DNA from 4 places in the Paenibacillus sp. TAB_01 genome. Region 3 is predicted to be linked to each of the others. Evidence: riboswitches for the same ligand, from Rfam matches in the RefSeq annotation. Region 3 holds a riboswitch; each other region holds the start of a gene.
What was found. Region 3 has a riboswitch for cyclic di-AMP ahead of ACHHV8_RS01375 (hypothetical protein). Riboswitches for the same ligand answer to the same signal wherever they lie in the genome.
Positions count from the first base shown of each region.

Region 1 (5,194 bases), 470 kb from region 3:
TGAAGCTTTCCTTCACGCCTGCGTACGTCTCCGGCACCAAAATATTGCCGAGACGGAAGCTGATCACCTGCATGCCGGTACGGCGATGGAATGCCTCGGCGGTCACTTCGTTGACCACCTTGGATAAGCCGTAGCTGTCTTCAGGCAGCTGCGGGTGCGCTTCGTCGACAGGCAAGTACTTCGGCTCGAAGAACTCGCTTGCAAAGCAGATGCCGTACGACGATTCGCTGGAAGCCAGCACGACCTTGCCGATATTCAGGTTGGCCGCCGCTTCCAGAATGTTGTACGTGCTCATGACGTTGTTGCGGAAGCAGATGTCGTTCGGGTGCGTATAGGCTTGCGGAATGGCGGCAAAATGTACGATGCCCACCGCTTGCTGGCGGTTTCTGGAAGAGAACGGGGCCAGTGCGTTATGCACTTGTCCCAAATCGTTCAAATCCGTAATGATAGTCTGACAAAGCGGCTCCTCGGGGGCCTTCACGTCCAGATTGATCACGTCATACCCTTGATCTAGAAAATGTTTAACGATCCAACGGCCGGCTTTGCCGCTGCCGCCGGTAATGATAATGCGCTGCTTGCTCATGCTGTTCCTCCTAAAATAAAGTAACTGGATATAAGAATACGGCTGCTGCCGCCATAACGGCCAAGCTTTGAAGCTTGAACATGAAATGAACCGGGAGAGAACCGCTGCTCTCCCGGCATTAGCCATGCCTATCATGCGGGCTTTGGTTTCCTAACAGAAAAGAACGGATTACCAGGCGTACGCTTTAGGCGCATCGCCGCCAGGTCCGGGGAAGATCTCGTCCAGACGCTGCAGCGTGTCGCCGTCGAGCTGAATGTCCACGACGCGCAGCGTATCCTGGAACTGCTCCAGCGTGCGCGGCCCGATGATCGGAGCCGTCATCGCCGGATGAACCAGCGTCCACGCCAAGGCTACATTGGCTTCGCTCTCGCCGAGCTCCTTGCACAGCTTGCTGAACGCTTCCAGCTGCCCGCGGCGCTGCTCTGCACGCGCCTGGTTGCGGACGCTGCGGGAGCCTGCTGCCGGGTTCAGCGCGTTGCCTCCGAGCAAGCCGCCGTCAAGCGGGCTCCACGCGATGACGCCGATGCCGAACTCCTCTGCCGCCGGCAGCACTTCCAGCTCAGGCCACCTGCACAGCAGGCTGTATTTGTGCTGCTCGGAGACGAGCCCGAGGAAGTGGCGGTTTTTGGCTTCATACTGCGCTTTCACCAAATCCCGGCCGGCAAAATTGCTTGCGCCGACATAGCCGATTTTGCCTTGATATATATGTACCCGGAACGCTTCCCACAGCTCTTCCCAGGCGACATTCCGGTCGACGTGGTGCATCTGGTACAGCTCGATGTGATCGGTTTGGAGGCGCTTTAAAGAAGCGTCCAGATGCCGGCGGATTTTATAAGAGGACAGCCCTCTGCCCGCGTTAGGCCCATCGTTCGCGTCCTCCATATCGCCGAATACTTTGGTAGCCAGCACGACCTTCTCGCGCCGTCCGCCGCCTTGGGCGAACCAGCGTCCGATAATTTCCTCGGTTTTGCCCCGGGCGCCCACGCCGCCGTACACATTAGCCGTATCAAAAAAGTTGACCCCGGCGTCCAGCGCGGCGTCCATAATGCGATAGGCTTCTTTTTCATCCGTATCGACACCGAAATTCATAGTTCCCAAGCAAAGCTTACTGACCTTCAAGCCGGAACGTCCCAAATAAGTGTATTCCATGATAAATACCTCCTTATTTTTGAATGATGCGGTACTGACATTTTCCATCATACCGTGCCTTGTCTTATTTTAACAGTACGCAAAAATAGGTGAGATAGGCGGGGAAGGGAAATTAAGTTACCTGTAAGTAAGGCAGGTTTCATGACAAAAGCGGACTTTATGCCTCTATATTTTCCAGTTAGATTCGTGTAAAATGGATAATGTTGTCGAAAACACGCACAAAGGAGTTCTTATGCCCCAGATAGATATGCCTTCCGTCGTCCTATTGATTTTTGCGGCACTCGGTATATTAAGCAGCAATAATTCGATTACGGTTGCGGTCGTCTTTCTGCTGCTGCTGCGTGTCATGAATTTACACCAGGCGTTTCCTTGGATCGAGAGGTACGGCTTAACTATCGGCATTATCGTATTGACCATCGGAATTATGGCACCGCTGGCCAGTGGCAAAATTACCGTTCAGACGCTGTATGAATCATTCTTTCATTGGAAGTCTCTTCTCGCGGTAGCGGTCGGTGTGCTGGTAGCTTATTTGGGCGGGCGCGGCGCTCTGTTGATGACCAATCAGCCGACGATCGTGACCGGACTTTTGCTGGGTACGATTCTGGGCGTGGCTTTTCTGAAAGGCGTTCCCGTAGGTCCGCTGATCGCCGCCGGTATTTTATCGTTGTTTCTCGGAAAATGATGGGAACATAGGATAGTCTTACCCACCGATACGCGGTAAGGGGAACGAATATATTGTAGGTGGTATACGCTTAGCACAAAAATGCCGAATCAGCACAGCACAAGTGCTTGTACGGGGGACATCTTTACTTGGGGTGAATATGCGCCTGCTTTCACAGGCTCGCGAATAAGGGAAAACCTCTTCCCTAACCCGTCAACTAACCTCGGAGGCTCATAGGAGGAATTAAGCTTTGAAGTTATTTGCCAAGACGTTTGTTTTTTCATGCGCCGTTCTTTCGTGCGCGCTCTTTTCTTCTGTTGACGCCCATGCGGCGGCAGCGAATGAAGGAGTCAAGGTTCAGGTTAATGACAAGCTTGTCCAGTTTTCCGAAGGACAGCCTGTTGTGGACCGCTCTTCCCAGCTTCAAGTACCGTTTCGTCCGCTGATGGAGGCGCTCGGTTATAGCATCAGCTGGTCGAAGGACGGCAGAGAGGTCCGTGTCTCGATGAAAAAGGGAGACCAAACCTTGGAGCTGAAAACGGGAGATTCGTTTGTATCGGTCAACGGAAAGCAGGTCGATGTAGGCTCCATGATCGGTATGGATCAAGGAAGCGTCTATGTACCGCTCCGGTTCGTCTCCGAAACGCTCGGAAGCAAAGTGCAGTGGGATGAAGAGAACCAGATCGCCATTGTCGATGCAGACGGAAAATACCATGCTCCGGCTTGGTACAAGCCCAAGAAGCAGGATACGCTGATCACTTTCGCCAAAGGTTACATCGGCGTTCCTTATTCTTGGGGAGGCACCACTCCGGCTGGATTTGATTGCTCAGGGTTCGTACGTTATGTATTTACCCAAAATCGGGGAATTGAATTACCTCGCACGTCGATGGGGATGTTTGACAGTGCAGGGGTGGCTGTAGCCTACCCGAATCCGGGAGATTTGGTCTTCTTTAAAAAAAGCGGCACGTCCCATGTCGGAATTTATATCGGAAGCGGCCAATTCATCTCGGCGACAACATCGCGGGGCGTGCAGATCGATTCTCTTTTCAGTTCTTATTGGGGCACCGGATACATAGGCGCCAGAAGCATTTAATTGAAGTGATACCACCTGAACAGGCAGACTGCTTTTGCGGTCTGTCTTTTTTGTTATCTAAGCCCGGCCGGCTTCATAATATTTTGGATATTTTCATAACTATACAGGATATTTTTCGCAGAAAGGGGGAGCTATAATGGACTGATCATGACCGGTTTTTGGCTGTCGCAGCAGTCTGAAGCCCATGGACCAAAGGAGAGAGTACAATGGCAAAAGTCGTCTATCTGCCTCTGGATGAGAGGCCGTGCAATTACTTATTCCCGCAGCAGCTGGCCCGCATAACCGACCTGCAGGTCATCGTACCGGACCGAAGCCTGCTGGGCAGCAAAAAGAAACCTGCACATACCGCTAAGGTAAGAAGCTGGCTGCTGGAAGCGGCCCGCGATGCCGATTATCTCATCGTTTCCATCGATTTGCTGGTCTATGGCGGCATCGTTCCTTCGCGGCTTCATGATTTGGCCCTGGAGGAGTGCCTGGAGCGCATTTCCGTTCTGCAAGCCGTTAAACTGTCCAATCCAAGCCTCAAAATCCATGCGTTTAATTTGATTATGCGGGTGCCGAATAACAATAAGGATGAAGAAGAGCCCGATTATTACAAGTTCCACGGCGGACAAATATTCCGGTACAGTTATTTGATCGATAAATCCGAGAGGGACCGCCTGACCGAACAGGAGCGTCAGGAGCTCTCTCAACTGAAGCAGCTGATTCCGGATAAATATTTGAACGATTTTATCTCGCGCAGGAGGATCAATCAGCAGGTCAACCATGCTGTAGTGGAATGGGCCGGGCAAGGCCTGATCGATAACTTGATTATTCCGCTCGACGACAACTCCCAGTACGGATTTTCCCCGAGAGAGCAGCAGCAGCTGATCTGCAAGGTGCAGGAGCTGAATCTTCTGGACCGGGTGATGATATATCCGGGTGCGGACGAGATCGGCTGTACGATGCTGGCGAACGTTTTTTGCGAGCTGAAGCAGTATAAGCCGGAAATTTACGTACGCTATTCCTCGACTAAAGGCCCCTCCATCAAGCCGAAATATGAAGACCGCAGCCTGAATGAGAGCATTAAGTCGCACTTGACCGCAGCAGGAGCCGTCATGGCGGATAACTCCAGCGAGACGGCGCTTGTATTAATGGTGAACTCCCCTGCCGTTGACCAATCGGATATGGCCGAGCAAATCCCATTCCGCGACCGGCACCGGACTTATTTCTCGGAAATTCATTACAGAGAATTCCTCGCTTCCATGCAGTCGTATCTGCGCAAAGGCAAACGGGTGGCCCTGGGCGATGTGGCCGTCTGTAACGGAGGCGATCTGGTGCTGATGAATCTGCTGAAGCAGCAGGGCTTAGTGGATCGGCTGACGGCTTATGCCGGCTGGAATACATCGGGCAATACGCTTGGCACCGTCATTTCGCATTTCATTATTATTTCCTATTATTTGGAGCAGCCGGACAGCGAGCGGAATTCATGGAGGATAGGGGAAAGCCGCAAATTTTACTATCACCGCATTGTCGAGGATTTCATCTATCAATCGATCGTCCGTCAGGATATGCTGGCTCACGACCTGCCGGGTCTTCAAGCAAGCTATTACAGCATCGGGCATTGCCTTAACGAAGTGCAGACGATTCTTGCAGCCAAAATGAACCGGTATACGGCGCAGTATTTAGCGGATATCCAGGAGGGCACGGTTGAGCTGCGCAGCCTTCA
Region 1 is NZ_JBIFNP010000001.1:752,892-758,085, forward strand. It holds gene ACHHV8_RS03695 (NAD-dependent epimerase/dehydratase family protein) at 1-583, opposite strand, end outside; gene ACHHV8_RS03700 (aldo/keto reductase) at 752-1,732, opposite strand; gene ACHHV8_RS03705 (DUF441 domain-containing protein) at 1,965-2,414, shown strand; cyclic di-AMP (ydaO/yuaA leader) riboswitch at 2,487-2,640, shown strand; gene ACHHV8_RS03710 (C40 family peptidase) at 2,644-3,486, shown strand; gene ACHHV8_RS03715 (DUF4127 family protein) at 3,693-5,194, shown strand, end outside.
Region 1: another riboswitch for cyclic di-AMP. It lies ahead of ACHHV8_RS03710 (C40 family peptidase); the one in region 3 lies ahead of ACHHV8_RS01375 (hypothetical protein).

Region 2 (5,194 bases), 6.2 Mb from region 3:
TTCCATTTCGCCGACGGCTCGCAAATCGATAAAACCTGGGACGGTATAGATGCGGACGTCCAGTTCAAGCTGATGCATCAATCGCCTATCGATTGGGTGGCCATAGATCCGCAGCATACTATCGTGCTTGAGAATAAACGGATTAACAGCTTTATGAAAACAAACATCGATCCGAAGCTGTCCGTACGCTGGAATCTCGGCGTCGTTAAATTCATGGAGACCTTGTTCGAATGGGTCGCTTGGTGAGGGAGGGAAGCTCGCTATGTGGAAGTTAGTCAAAACCGGCCTGGCTATGGCCTGGTACCAGCCTTTTGCAGTCTGCACGCTGTTTATCTACAATTTGCTGTGGGGCCTTCTGCTGTATAAACTGATCCGCTCTGTCGCCGTCCCTCTGCTTCACCGGTACCCCGGGCAAGAGCTCTCCCGCGAAGCTGTGCAGCTATTCTGGATCGAAGGGCAGTTCCAATTGACGAAGACCGATCTTATTCATTCCTATCTATGGTGGGGGCTGGGCCTGCTCGCTGCACGCATGCTGTTCTCCCCCCTGCTCAATGCCGGAGTCTACTACTCTCTCCATCACCAGGAGCTGAATGCCGGCTACCGGTTTGTACGCGGAATACGCAAGCTCACGCTTCCCTTTTTGGTGCTGTACACTGTCCAGATCGCTCTTACGCTGGCGCCGCTTTACTTCCTCTATGCCAAAGTCGTCAGCAGCTATCAGAGCCATACGTCGCTTGAAGGGTTTGCTTGGACCGTGCTGCCTCTGCTCGGCGGCTTTCTGCTCTATAATTTTGTGCTGCAGACGTTGTTCATGTACCTGCAGTTCGGTGTTGTGAGCGGCAGGCCCTTATCCTACTCTATCCTGCTCCTGATTCGCAATACGCCGACCGCGCTGCCGCTCGCCGCCTTCATCCTTCTGGCTACGCTTCTTATTTCTGCGGCGGTCATGACCTCGGCCATGATCTGGGCGGGCTTCGCCACGCTGCTCGGGTACCAGGTGTATCGTTTGATTCATATGTTTTGCAAAATGTGGGCCATCACAACACAGTACGCCCTCTGGGACGTCAAAAGCAATTGAGCCCCGCCTCAAAAAGAGGAAGGCCTCCGGGCCGCACATCCATCCACATCAAAAAGACTCCTAGTCCCTTTATTGGGGCCTCCGAGTCTTTTTTGGGTTCGTAACGGATCACCGACTATATGCTGTCCTGCGGATGAAGCGTACATGGGCGGACTAAATACCGGGCCATTTAGCCCGGAGGCTCCGTCGCATCGCCGCGTCTGCCGATAATCCACAGAATCAGGAACAGCACAGCCAGCATACCGAAGAAGCCCATCAGCGCCACGCGGAGCCAAGCCTGCAGCGTTGTACCCCAGACCATCAGCAATGCCATCACCGACAATCCAAAATGCTCCATATTGTATCGCCGCAGCCGATATCTTCCTAACCGGTAGATAAATAACAGCGTAATAAATCCGGCAATCGCCAGCCGCACTATATTCACAGCGTGCTCAGCCCCTTCCTCCGCTTCATGCGCCGTCTCTTGCGGCAGAAGGATCGAACGTTCCCCGCCTCTACAGAACAGGATACGACATCCTCCGCCAATGTCCAGAGTCCGCACATTCGGTCTTACCGCTTACGGTATGTATGCTCCTCATTTCCCTCTCTTCCCTATGTCAAATCTCGAAAAATTTTGTCGAAAATGCAGTCCGTGCTTCCCTACCGTCAATGGCCTTTCCAGCCCCGACCGCTGAAGAAAGCCTTATTATGGTGCGGTTTCGCACTATTTCTTCAAAAGGTTTCAATTTTTCACTTATACTTGTGAATTTTGTGTGACAACGGAAGGAAAAATGCGGTAAAGCTCGAATTATTGTATTCGACACACAAAAAACGTATATATTGCCGAATTTCCACAGATTGGAAAACGGGGGATCCACATCCCGGGTGAATTGATCTCGCAACAGAGTGATCATAGGGAACCTTCAACCGAACCCTTAAGCTAACCTCGTAGGCACCGGAAGGGGAAAATTTCATTGAAAAGGTTTTTTGGTTTTGCCGTATCTTTGGCATTGTTTTGCAGCGTTCAAGTAGGAAGCGCCTTCGCCGAGACGCCTTTAAGCCAAGCCGTCAACGAAGAGCTCGGAGCGCCATACAAATGGGCGGGGACAACCACCAAAGGCTTCGACTGCTCCGGTTATACTTCCTATGTGTACGACAAGTTTGGCATTGATCTGCCTCATACTTCGGCAGGACAAGCTACACTTGGCACAACAATCAGCCAGGATCAGCTTCGCCCGGGCGATCTCGTATTCTTCAATACGAGCGGCAAAGGAATTTCGCATGTGGGCATCTATGTAGGGGACGGAAAGATGTATCATTCCGCCACCAACCAAGGGGTTACGATTACGAGCCTTAGTGAATCTTACTATGCGAAGCGTTACGTAACCGCAAAACGGATCTTGTCGGACGATCAGTACGATCAGCTGATGACCGACAATTCCTAATGGGAGCCTGCAAGCCGATTCATATATCTCGGTTCCGACTGACTCTCTAGAACGACAACTCAATGGAATGGTCCTTATCTCATTGGCCTTCAGCGCTCAAGCTCCGCGACCCGTCACGTCCGGACAAGCTGAAGGTCTTCTTTCTGTACAGGACTCTCTAGTGGATAATTACCCGCGGAGAGACCGGTATGAATCAATTAACATATAAAAAATCCCGTTCCTGTTGGAGTAACATGGAACGGGATTTTTTCGTGCCTTGCCTTTGTTAGCCAAGCTGCGCTAGGCAATCTTGAACTGCGACAGCAGACGCTGCATTTCATCGGCCATCTCGGAAAGCGACTCTGCGGAGGATTGAACCTCTCCGGTCGTTTGCAATTGGCCCTCCGCCGATGTGGACACCTGTTGTGAGGAAACCGCCGTTTCCTTCGCTATGTAAGCAACCTGCTGGACGGCCGCAGTGATCTGCTCGGCGCCTGCCGAAATTTCTTCGGAGGTAGCGGCCATTTCCTGGATTTGAGACGCAATATGCGAAGTCGACTTCAGAATTTGTTCGAAGTTTTGCTCCGTTTCCTTCACCAGCTCGATGCCCGTGCTGACTTCCGTTTTCACTCTGCTCATCGCTTCGCCAGAATCCCGAATGTTCGACTGAATTTCGTGCAGCAGCTGGCCGATTTCCTCCGAGGAGCTGTTCGACTGCTCTGCCAGTTTCCGGACCTCTGCCGCTACAACGGCAAAGCCCCGGCCCTGCTCACCGGCACGCGCCGCTTCAATCGCCGCATTCAGCGCCAACAGGTTCGTCTGGTGAGCGACTTCCTGGATCGCTTGGACAATGCTGCCGATCTGGTTCGATTTGCTCTCCAGCTGAGAGATGACCTCGTCCGTTTGATGGACCGAGGAGTGAATCGAACTCATCTGCTGCACCGTGTTCTGCACGAACGCTTCGCCGCTTTCGGCCTGCTGCTTCGTCCATTCTACCGACTCTGCAATCGTCGATGCGCTCTCCGCCATGCGGCTGATCCCGGCGCCTACCTCTTCCATGGAACGGGATGTCTCTTCCATGGTCATCGTTTGCTGATCCGCGCCTGTCGCCACCTCTTTGACGGTGGAAGCAATTTGCGCCGACGCCTCCTGCATCTCGCCCGAGCTCGCCTTCAGCTGTTCTGCAGATACCGTAACCAGCTGGGCATGTCCGTTAATATTCTCGATCATTTGACGCATATGCTCACTCATTCGCGCGAAGGCGGCGCTCAGCTGCCCGATCTCATCCTGACGGTGCAGCACTTGGCTGCGTACCGAAAGATCGCCTGCCGAAATCCGGTTGGCCACAGCGCTCATTTCATTGAGCGGCTTGGAAACATTACGTGCCATGAGGAAGGAAACCGTCAGCCCGACCAGGATCGCAATAATACTCAGAACGACCACCCAAATCATGCCCATGCGATTCGATTCGGTCAGCTCCGCCGCCCATTGGTCCGCATGCCCCTGCAGATTACGGGTAAACACGTCGATCACGAAGCTGCACCCGCTCAAATATTCGTCAGCCTGCTGAATCTGCTGCATTCCTTCCGGCCCATGCTTCTGAGCCGCCGCTAAAATACCGGGATACAGCTTGCTGTAAGCATCCCATTTATCTTGAAACAATTTGACCAGCTTTGCATCACTCTCTGTATAAGCCATCTCTTCGAGCTGTTTCGTCTTGCTCTGGATTCCATCGAATAAAGCGTTCGCTTTATCCGGCTGAGTCACCGCCTGTCCGACGTCTGTAGATGAAACAGCGTCATCCTGCGATTTGTCCTGAAGATTAAGCTGAATGCGCAGCATCAAATCATCAAGTTCCTTTAAGTCGTGGTTCAAATTACCCAGCAGGATGACGCTGGGCAGGCCTTTCTCCGTCGTTTGCTTCGACTTCTCGCCCATCGTGGTCATCTTCACCATTGCCGTCCCGCTGATTACAGACAGCAGCAGCAGGACCAGAACAAAGCTTGCCAGCAGCTTTTTAAACAGCGTCAGTTTAAAGCTCCATTTTGCGTTTTGCTTCAATGTCAGTTTCATCTCCAAGCCTCCGAATTTTTTTGTCTAGTGTCATGCGGTTAATAGCGAACTTCCTTTCATTGGATATTCATTCCTTTCTTTATGTCGACAAAAACCGAGAAAAAGTTAATATTTATGTCGAATTTCCTATTTATGTCACCTTTTTGCCACATATTCAACTAGGACCACAGAATCACATTTGACAATGAAAATCATTATCAAATAAAATGGAAGCAGTTGTTTTTATCCCCTATGCAGGAGGCGTTATCCATGTTTATTCAAACCCGCACTATCGTCGTAGAAAAGGGCAATGCCGATAAAGTCGTTGAGCGGTTCAGCAAAGAAGGCCCGATCGATTCCATGGATGGCCTCATCGATATTAGCGTGATGGTCAACAAATCGGCGAAGGAGTCGGAGGAAGTGGTGGTCCTTATCCGCTGGGAGTCCGAAGAAGCCTGGAAAGGCTGGGAGAGAAGCGACGCCCATTTTCAGGGCCATAAGAACAGCAGAGGTCAATCCAAGCCGGAATACGTGATTAGCACCCAGGTAAGCATGTATGAAGTCCGCGCGGTAAAAACGGGTAAAGCGGGTACCCCGAGTTAAGAGTGCCACAAAGCAGTCTAGGCTGTAACTCCCTTTACAGCCAGCCTCGAAAATGGCA
Region 2 is NZ_JBIFNP010000001.1:6,449,756-6,454,949, forward strand. It holds gene ACHHV8_RS31520 (M1 family metallopeptidase) at 1-246, shown strand, start outside; gene ACHHV8_RS31525 (hypothetical protein) at 263-1,078, shown strand; gene ACHHV8_RS31530 (hypothetical protein) at 1,248-1,502, opposite strand; cyclic di-AMP (ydaO/yuaA leader) riboswitch at 1,889-2,027, shown strand; gene ACHHV8_RS31535 (C40 family peptidase) at 2,032-2,502, shown strand; gene ACHHV8_RS31540 (methyl-accepting chemotaxis protein) at 2,782-4,554, opposite strand; gene ACHHV8_RS31545 (antibiotic biosynthesis monooxygenase) at 4,804-5,136, shown strand.
Region 2: another riboswitch for cyclic di-AMP. It lies ahead of ACHHV8_RS31535 (C40 family peptidase); the one in region 3 lies ahead of ACHHV8_RS01375 (hypothetical protein).

Region 3 (5,194 bases):
CGGCGGATATGAGGGACAGCTATATTTCCCTGAACTCGAACCGGATGAACACCATTATGAAAACGTTGACCGTTATAACGACCATATTCATGCCGCTGACCTTTATCGCCGGCATATACGGCATGAATTTCGACCATATGCCGGAGCTGCGATGGCAGTGGGGATACTTTGCCGCACTTCTGATGATGTTCGCGATCGGGTTCGGCATGTATACCTGGTTCCGCCGCAAGGGCTGGTTCGATTAAGTCTAGAAAGAAAAATACGACTGGGCTTGTTCGATCAAACAAGCCCTCTCCAGCGCAAGGTGCTTCATCCGCATGGAAGGCGCCTGGGCCTCCGAGTACCGGAGCTGCAGCGCTAAATCGAGCAAAGCGGTCTCGGCCAGCTCGCAGCGTTCCCGCCCCCAATCGTCACGGCACGTACGAGCCTGCTGAAGTGCTTCGGGAAGGGAGCGGCCTTTCAGCTTCATAAATACGGAATGACCAATGTACCAGGTCGATTCTTTTGTCCCCGGCGGGTAAACTATATTCTCCCCAGCCATTGCTCCCGCCGCCGGAAATTTTAAATAAGCCCCAAATCCGGCTCCCGGTCATCCCCGATACTTCTTCATTTAATAAGCGGCCTTCAAATTGATATATTTCCATCGAGCCGATTTTGCAGTTTAGGAGCAGGTCGATCGGTTGACTATACGTTTCGGTCAGCTTCATCATCAGTGGCTGCACTCCTCATCAAATGAGTTTTTTCATTGGAGACAAGCAAAAAAAGCCCGGGGAGCAGAGAAACTCTACTCGCGGGCTTCTACGGATGTGGCGGACGATGCCGTAACGAAGCACGGTAAAGGTGTTCTCTCTCAATCGCTTACGAGGTTAGCTGTCGGATTCGGGCTTGAGAGTGCCCTACCTGCGGAGGCTCGTATGGAAGCTCCGGCAGGATTCACCCCTGAAGCTGTCTTCAATGAAGATGGCTTCGGTTGGGTCCCCCGTTTCCCTTAGCGGGAACAAAGCGTTTTGCAGCAAATATGAAGTTGTTGATGTGAATCCTACACCGTTACGCAATGTCTGTAAACTTCAATAGGGAGCGAAATTCGCATGATTTTCGCTGTATATCTAAATGAAAACGAAATCAAGTGAGGGTTTCATTTCCTTACGGCATGATTTCTAGAGAAAGCTTGTTTTCTTGCCATATCTTCGTATTCAAGAGCGATAAGGAGTAAGATAGAGAAAAAACGAGATCTGAATTCATTTCAATCGATTAAATGCCTGTTTTCACTCTAAATGAAGCGCGGGTTTTATTTACAGTTTTATTCGGCCGGCGTAAGATACAACTCATGATTCAAACAAAGTTTCCAATTCTGATCGCTTAATTTCCTGTTCGCCAGGAAAACGGGGGACCCAACAAAGCCAATGTCTTCACGGTGTGAGAGCCGTTGATTTCATGGCTTGGGGTGAATCCTGACGATGGGCCTTTCGGCGCATCTGCAGGTAGGGCGACTCTCACCGCCCGAATCCGACAGCTAACCTCGTCAGCGTTGATAGAGCAGGCCCCGAAGGAATGAACCGGTTCATTCCTTCGGGCGGGCTGCTAAGGAGAGAGGATGATGAAGCTTGTGATCGGATAAATTCGACCACAGGGCTTAGGCCTCTGTGGTTTTTCTTATGTTAATTTTTGCAGTTTTTCGCTGAGTCCTTGAATGGAAAAGGAACGGGGGAACCAACGGATGCCGATTCGATCAGCCGGTTTATCGGTCTGTACTATCGTGCGCCATGGGGTGAATCCTGAGCATGCGGCGTTTGGCCGTATCCGCAGGTAGGGCGACTCTCACGCCCGAATCCGACAGCTAACCTCGTAAGCGTATCGGGAGAGGCAACGATTGTCGCGGCAGGGCATGGTTTCTATAACTGTGCCTGAAGAAGCCCGCGGGAAGAGTTCTTCTCTTTCCGCAGGCTTCTTTTTTGCTGCCCGGGGAAGTACGGCGTGGCCATCATCGGCTTTTCGGAGCCGTTTGGCAGGCATCGTTTTCGGAGAAATCGGCTGCCTTCTCTTTTGTCAAGGAGGAGGAGAATATCGTGGAGGATTCGCAGGAGCTGACTCTAGTATCTGCACCAAATCCAACGGGAGAGGCTTTTATCCGCCAGCTTTTGTTCCATCAGCTGCCCTTTGCCGTTATGGTGAACAATAAAAAGGAACAAAGCCGGTTGGCGAAGTTAGGTGTAAAACATTTTCTGTTGGTAGATACTACTGAACAATTAAATTGGACTGCACCGGCATTTCAGGTAGGAAGGGTATTTTTGTTCGAAAACAGCTTTAACCTGTGCTGCCGGTATATTCAAATGTGCAGGCGCTGGACGGCGAATCCGATTTATGTTATCACGCATACCAATCACCCGCGTTTAGTTTACAGAGGGCTGGGAGCTAACTATGTTATTCATAGCAATAGCGATGAAATTCCTTTTTTGCTCCAGACTCTTGTGGAATAACGGGGTATTTTCGAGCTTGGAATGGAGGGAGAATCAAGCATGCTGGATCTCTATATGGTGTTACTGCTGGCCGTTTGTTATGGAATCTACAGCGGATTTACCGCATTTTGCGAGCGTGTGATAGAGGATACGGGAGGCGGTACCAAATGATAGTCATTAGTCTTGTCACTCTATTTCTGTTTATCTATTTGGCTTACGCTTTGATTTACCCGGAGAAATTTTAACTAGGATAGGATGCGAATCAAGCTTGGCTTAGGCCAGCCTGGAGAAAGGGGCTTCACCCATGGGCACGTTACAAATAATCATCGTGATTGCGATTATTCTTTTGCTGGTCAAACCGGTGGGAACTTACTTATATCACGTGTTTTCCAATGAAGCGAACTGGACTGACAGATGGTTCGCTTTCGCAGAAAAGCCGATTTTTGCGTTGATCGGGCTGAAGGAGCGCCGCGGTATGACCTGGAAAACGTATGCGCTCAGCTTCATTATAACGAACGTGGTTCTGGTTGTGCTTAGTTATTTGATTCTTCGACTGCAAAATAGACTGCCGCTCAATCCGAACGGCATCGGCAGCATGGAAGAGACACTGACGTTCAATACGGTAATCAGCTTTATGACGAACACGAATCTGCAGCATTACAGTGGAGAAACGGGGCTGTCCTATTTCTCCCAAATGGCGGTCATCACGATGATGATGTTTACCTCGGCGGCGACCGGCTTTTCGGTTGCGATTGCTTTTGTCAGAGGCATTACGAGCAAAGGCCAGACGATCGGCAACTTCTTCGAAGATTTCGTCAAAGCGCATACGCGGGTGTTTTTCCCGCTGGCTTTCATCGTTACCATGGTGCTTGTAGCCTTGAAGGTACCGCAAACGCTGCAGCCGTTACTTTCCGTTTCTACACTGGAAGGCGCCGAGCAGCAAATAGCAATCGGTCCGGTCGCCTCATTGGAATCCATCAAGCATTTGGGCACGAACGGCGGCGGATTTTTCGGCGTGAACTCGGCGCATCCTTTTGAGAATCCGAGCGGCCTGACTAACGTAATTGAAATTTTATCGATGTGGACGCTCTCCGCGGCGCTTCCTTACACATACGGCTTATTTGCCAAAAACCGCAGGCAGGGATGGGTGATCTTCTCGTCCATGATGCTCTTGTTCGTCGTGTTCCTATCGCTGGTATACACCTCCGAGCTGAATGGAAACCCGGTTCTGAACAAGCTGGGTATCGATGCGGCCGGGGGCAGCATGGAGGGAAAAGAGGTCCGCTTCGGCATCGCCCAGTCGGCGCTGTTTACAACGGTCACGACCGCGGCGACAACCGGCTCCGTCAATAATATGCACGACACGCTGACACCGCTTGGCGGGCTGACACCACTGGCGCTGATGATGCTGAACTGCGTGTTCGGCGGTAAGGGCGTTGGTTTGGTAAATATGCTAATGTACGCTATCCTCGGCGTATTCCTGGCCGGTTTAATGGTAGGGCGGACGCCTGAATTTCTCGGGCGGAAGATTGAAGCCCGCGAGATGAAGCTTATCGCTATTGCGATTTTGGCGCATCCGCTGATCATTTTGGCTCCGACAGCGTTCGCCCTGGCTGCGGATTTGGGCAAGGCGGCAATTACGAATCCGGCCTTTCACGGCATTACGCAGGTGCTCTACGAATATACCTCGTCCGCTGCAAATAACGGATCAGGCTTTGAAGGACTTGGCGATAATACGCCGTTCTGGAACATTTCCACAGGACTGGTCATGCTGTTCGGCCGATATATCTCGATGATTGCCATGCTGGCGGTTGCGGGCTCGCTCGTTCGCAAGCAGTGGGTGCCGGAAACCATAGGCACCTTCCGTACCGATAATAAGCTGTTCGTCGGCGTTCTCGTAGGTACGGTCTTGATTATCGGTGCGTTGACGTTCCTTCCCGGTATTGTGCTGGGCCGATCGCTGAGTATTTGACGATTCGTTAATGGAAGAGGTGGAAGGATACATGAGTTCGAACAGAAAAAAAACATTGACCGGCGATATGGTGAAGCGCGCTGTTATAGACAGCTTTATCAAAATGAATCCAGTCACGATGATGAAAAATCCGGTGATGTTCGTAGTTGAGGCGGGAACGGCTATCGTCTTGTTGATGACCATATTTCCAGGATACTTCCGAACCGAGGGCAGCATAGGCTTTAATTTTGCCGTATTCCTCATCCTGCTGTTTACGGTGCTGTTTGCCAACTTCGCGGAAGCATTGGCCGAAGGCCGGGGCAAGGCGCAGGCGGATTCGCTGAAGCATACGAAGAAAGAGATTATGGCCAATAAAGTCGTTGGCGGAGGGCTGAAGCAGGTACCTTCTATGGAGCTGCGAAAAGGGGACGTGGTCGTTGTCGCCCAAGGCGAGATGATTCCCGGAGACGGTGAGGTCGTTGAAGGCTTGGCATCGGTTGACGAGTCGGCTATTACCGGGGAATCTGCACCGGTGTTGAAGGAAGCGGGCGGTGATTTCAGCTCCGTTACAGGCGGCACCCGCGTCGTAAGCGACAAGATTCGGGTGCGGATAACAAGCGACCCCGGGGAATCGTTCATCGACCGGATGATTGCACTGGTTGAAGGGGCGAAGCGTCAAAAGACGCCGAACGAAATTGCGCTGAACACGCTGCTGACGAGCCTGACGCTCATCTTTCTGATTGTTGTCGTTACCTTGGCCCCTATAGCCAAATATCTGGATATTTCG
Region 3 is NZ_JBIFNP010000001.1:282,059-287,252, forward strand. It holds gene corA (magnesium/cobalt transporter CorA) at 1-245, shown strand, start outside; gene ACHHV8_RS01370 (hypothetical protein) at 248-541, opposite strand; cyclic di-AMP (ydaO/yuaA leader) riboswitch at 841-1,015, opposite strand; cyclic di-AMP (ydaO/yuaA leader) riboswitch at 1,347-1,542, shown strand; cyclic di-AMP (ydaO/yuaA leader) riboswitch at 1,667-1,868, shown strand; gene ACHHV8_RS01375 (hypothetical protein) at 2,067-2,477, shown strand; gene kdpF (K(+)-transporting ATPase subunit F) at 2,624-2,701, shown strand; partial or broken gene kdpA (potassium-transporting ATPase subunit KdpA) at 2,761-4,439, shown strand; gene kdpB (potassium-transporting ATPase subunit KdpB) at 4,460-5,194, shown strand, end outside.

Region 4 (5,194 bases), 3.0 Mb from region 3:
TTGTTCGCAAGTGGAAAGCCGTAATTGCTCGCTTACCGCTTCGTAATGCTTCTTGATGCGGTGGAACAAATAAACGATCAACGGCAGGAAAATCAAGATCGTCCATACCTGCGCAAATTTCGTCAGGAAGAACATGATCGAGACGGTAAAGCTGATAACAGCACCCGTTGTATTAATGATCAGCTTGGGGACCCAGCCTGCGGGCTTTTCGCGAATCCATTTTACCATCATTCCCGTCTGTGAAAGCGTAAACGGAATAAATACGCCTACCGCATAGAGCGGGATCAAATGCTCGGTCTGCCCTTGGAAGGCTATAATCAGCACAATGGACAGCAAGCCCAAAATTATAATTCCGTTCGAGTACCCTAACCGGTCTCCCCGCATGGTGAACATTCTTGGAATGAACTTATCCTTGGCCAGATTGACCGCCAGCAGCGGAAAGGCCGAATACCCCGTATTGGCGGCAAGAATCAGAATTAATGCGGTGGTTCCCTGAATGATGTAGTAGATCAAATGACGGCCAAAGGTATGCTCCGCAATCTGGGAAACGACGGTCGCCTCGGCATTCGGCGTAATGCCGAAATAGTAGGCAAGGTATACGATGCCCGAAAATAACAGCGCAAGCAGGCCGCCCATGGCCATGAGCGTTTTGGCTGCATTCGAAGGCGCCGGATCCTTGAAATTCGGAATGGCGTTGGAAATCGCCTCGACTCCCGTTAAAGCAGAGCTGCCTGAAGCGAAGGCTCTGAGAAGCAGGAATAAACCGATTCCCGCTACCGGAGTTCCAATGGGCGTATGCAAATCGGGTGTAACTTTACCCGTTACGATGCTGAAGAGTCCGGCCCCGATCAAGATGAGCATGGCCGCAACGAATAAATAGACCGGATAAGCCAAAATGGAAGCAGACTCGGTAACTCCCCTTAGATTCAAGAGCGTGATCAGAAGTACAAAGGTAATCGCAATCCCGACCGTATGCTCGTGCAGTGCCGGAAAAGCGGACGTGATCGCATCCGTGCCCGCCGAAACGCTGACCGCTACGGTCAAAATGTAATCCACCAGCAAGGAGCCTCCGGCAATGAGTCCCGCATACACGCCGAGATTCTGCTTGGACACGACATACGCCCCGCCCCCGTGGGGATAAGCAAAAATAATCTGCCGATAGGACAAAATAAGCGCCAATAGTAAAATCAGGACCCCTATGCCGATCGGAATCGAATACCAGAATGCGGCGGTACTTACTGTGATTAAGACCAGTAAAATTTGTTCCGGACCATAAGCCACGGAAGATAAAGCGTCGGAGGAAAGAATCGCCAACGCCTTTTTCTTCGTCAGCTTTTGTTCCCCTAATTCGGTCGACTTCAAGGGTCGTCCGATTAAAAATCTTTTGAGAGCTGCCATAAGTTCGGTTACACCACCAGGTTTAAGTTAGAAGCCATCGCATCCTATTTGCAGGTTCCGAGCGGCCGTACGGTTGGGATACAGCAAAAAAAAGCCGCAGGAAAGTTGGACTTTCCCGCGGCTTGGATACACAAAAGCACACGAAGAATTCCTCTTTCGTAACGCTGACGAGGTTAGCTGACGGATTCGGAATAGAAAGTATCCCTACACTTGCTGTTCACAGCCAAGTGATTCACCCCTGGGACGAAGCTGCTTCATCCCTTTGGTTCCCCCGCTTCTGATTATCAGAATTTAGCGATTCAGGAGTATATCATTTGAAAAACACATTCATAGGTACGAATGAAATATTACTCCTCAGCCTTCTTTCTGTAAAGAAGCAAGGAATCAAGCTTGGGTTAAAAAACATATATCCACGCCCCAAAATAGCGCTTACATAGAAGTAGAACTATGACTTGCTTGATATTCCCTTCGTTCCCTCCCGTTTTCGGAATATAGGCTGAATAAAAGAACACTAATAAGGCCTCTAACAGCACATTTCGCTGTCGAGGCCAAGTGCATCGACATAATTCTACAAAGTTTTCGTTCCGGATTCGACCGCCGCCGCATACTCCCCTTTTGTGCTCAGCGGATCCTGTGTCTGATCGCGTGCGTTAGTATCGGCTGCAGATTCCGGACCTTCCTCCTGCGGATCCCACACACGCAGCGCAGGACGAAACGCCAGCAGCAGAGCGGCCGAGGCAATCATGAGCAATCCGTTCGTCCGGATCACATGCGACGAACCTGCGAATTGAGCGACGAAGCCGACGGTCAGCGAGGACAACGGCTGTACGCCTACCGCAATCATCACCTGCAGGCTCAGCACCCGTGCCCGCATGTTGGGAGGCGCCAGCACCTGAAGCAGTCCCTTGACCGTTGTAAGCACGACGGGCTGGGCGAAGGAAGCGAAAAAGATAGCCAGCAAAGAAAGCGGCAGCCAGCTGGAAAACGAAAAAATAAAAAACCAGAAGCCGGTCCAGGCTATGACGGCAGACAGCGCCCATCCGGGTCCTTACCCGCTGCAGGAGCGGCGTCAGCAGCAGGGCGCTGAAGAACGAGCCAGCGCCGAACGTGCCCATCATCGTCCCCAGCGTCTCCGGCCCGCCATGCAGCAGGTGGTCGGCGATTTCCGGAAAGAGCTGCGTATTGACGAAGCCGAACAAGGTAGTCATTGCTGTAAATAGAATCAATTCCTGGATTCGCGGCTTTCGCCGCACAAAGGCCAGCCCTGCCCGAAACTCCTTCGCCGGATGGCTGGAGCTGACCTGACGCTCTTGGGCCGCTTTAACGACAAACAAGCTGGCCAGCACAGCGATATAACTGAGCCCATTCAGCCAGAAGGCCGGCGCTTCACCAAAGCTGCCGATCATCCATCCGGCCGCTGAAGGCCCGATCATCCGCATCACCTGCTCCATGATCGCATTAAGGGTAAAGCCTTTGCGTACCTGCTCCACGCCGGACAGGTCGCCAAGAAATGCCTGCTGCGAGGGAATATCCAGCGCATTAATGCAGCCCAGAATTCCCGCGAGCACATAGACATGCCATAAGCGAACTGTTCCCGTCTGGAGCAGCATGCCCATGACGATAGCAAGTATCATCGCCAGCAGGTTCGTATAAATCAGCAGCCTTCGCCGATCGAGCCGGTCTGCCGTCACGCCGGAGAAGGGCCCTAGCAGCAGAACGGGAAGCGTGTTCAGCATGGCGACGATGCCAAGCGCGGCGGTTGAGCCGGTAAGCCTCCACACGACCCACGCCTGAGCGGTTCCCTGCATCCAATTGCCGAGCATCGATATCCCCTGGCCTCCGATATAGATCCGGAAATTGCGGTTGCGCAAGGGTGAAAGCGTATGCATTACATGATGAATCAAGGGGACACCTCTTCTTTCATTCCTAATTGGACTCAGGCTTAAAAAAGCGTTTCAAATCATTGCGCAGATTCCCGCCACCCAAGGACTTGCCGCGGCTTATTTTCCGGAAATCGGTATTGTCCGTAAGGAGATCGATATTGCCAATCAAGCGCTGTTCGGCTAAGCGGCTGATCTCTGTATCCGTAATCTGATTGGCGATAAGCCTGGCGATGTCTTCACCCTTCATCACTTGAAAGGGCCGGTCGTAGAAGGACGAGACGTCCTCAGGAAGCTTCACCGCGATTCCCAGCGCATTGTGTATCCGGGATAAACAGGTATAAGCATGTTTAAACGCACACTCGCGCTCTCTCCAGGCGGCTGCCGTTTGAGCGGACCACAGATAAGGCATGAGGGCATCGGCGCTCTTTAATTGCTTAAAGGCGGTGCCGAACCATTTCGGATAAGGCGCATATCGGCGCTCTATAAGGAAGCACAAATTCATGATGTCGCGGACAAGCCGCGAAGCAATAATAGCTGAGCCGAGCTCATCGCCTGCATAGCCTGCCCGGAGCATCAAATGCTCTTCTTGGCCGATGCGCTGCCAGCATGATGCCATCAAGTAAAGCCAAATATCGCGGGGATAATAATTCAACTGCCGGCGCAGCATCGTTAACCCGCCCCGATCGTCTCTATACACCGCCCCTTCCGTGATCTCGAGCAGCGACTGCGAAGGAAATGTGAGCCAGTCTAAAAGCTCAATATCCATATGTTCATCGGCATGGACAGCCAAGCATGCTTCAATGAACTGCGGGACGGTCGTCACCACGCTCCGGCTTGGATCCACCGGAAAGCCGTAGAAGGTTTGCGGGGCGTGTTCTTGCAGAGCAAGCCGAGCTTGTCCCCCATATCCGAATTGCTGCGGATCAAGAAAAAGAACAACGCGCGGCCCCCAATCATGGTCTGTGGACATCTCGGTATCATAGCCAATCACTTCACTGCCGGGACCTAGAAGCGCCGATGAATACGGCAACCCCGGACAGGCGGCGGCCATAACCGGTTCAACAATCTCCGTATGGAACCTGCGGCAAAGCTCTATTCCCTTTATAAAAGACATCGCTCTCCTCCCTTCCGCCTTCATTATTCAATGACGATTTCCCCTTCTCCTGAGGGCGCTTGCCTGAACCTGCCACACCGCACGTCATAACGGCGAATGGCGCGGCCCCCTCTTGTCGGCGGGATAAAAGGTCTTGTATATAAAATCGGGCTGTCATCCGCATGCCTCCCTTCCTAGCTCAACGTCACCATAATACCATAATATGGCGCTTAAGTTATGAAAAAAAGCACCGTATCCGTTCACCATTTGGTGAGCTGATACGATGCCCTATTGTTCTTTCTCTTATCTTCCGTTTCGAATCCATTTCCCGTTCGGCAGCAATGCCCTTACGGCCGGGAGCAGCACTCCTTCATGGCAGGCGGCAGCTCTGGCCCCCGCGGATTGCCTGATTACGGGATGAGCTGGGCTTATATCCCCTGCCCTGCGCCTTCGCTCGTCTGCTTGCCCGGACGGGACAGCGAGGCGGCCAGTCCGAGCAGGGTGGCGATCAACAGGGCGGCAATTGCCCACCGGTACCCGTGGATAATGAGTATTAGATCGGGGCGGGTCAAGTCCGCCGCAGCGCCTGAGTACAGCACATCTTTTAATCGGGACGGCAACCCGATGCCTACAATCATCAGCGTAACGGCCGTGCTCAGCACCTGGCCCATGTTGCCCAGCATGGAGCGCAGCCCGTTGGCGACACCCCGGCGATGACTCGGAACGGAGCTCATGATGTCGGTCGTGTTGGGCGTCAGGAACAAACCGGCCCCGCAGCCCACCAGAAGCATCGCTGCCGCGATCAGGCCGTAGGACAGAT
Region 4 is NZ_JBIFNP010000001.1:3,251,711-3,256,904, forward strand. It holds gene ACHHV8_RS15610 (APC family permease) at 1-1,398, opposite strand, end outside; cyclic di-AMP (ydaO/yuaA leader) riboswitch at 1,545-1,705, opposite strand; gene ACHHV8_RS15615 (MFS transporter) at 2,049-3,302, opposite strand; gene ACHHV8_RS15620 (DUF4037 domain-containing protein) at 3,325-4,395, opposite strand; gene ACHHV8_RS15625 (MFS transporter) at 4,803-5,194, opposite strand, start outside.
Region 4: another riboswitch for cyclic di-AMP. It lies ahead of ACHHV8_RS15610 (APC family permease); the one in region 3 lies ahead of ACHHV8_RS01375 (hypothetical protein).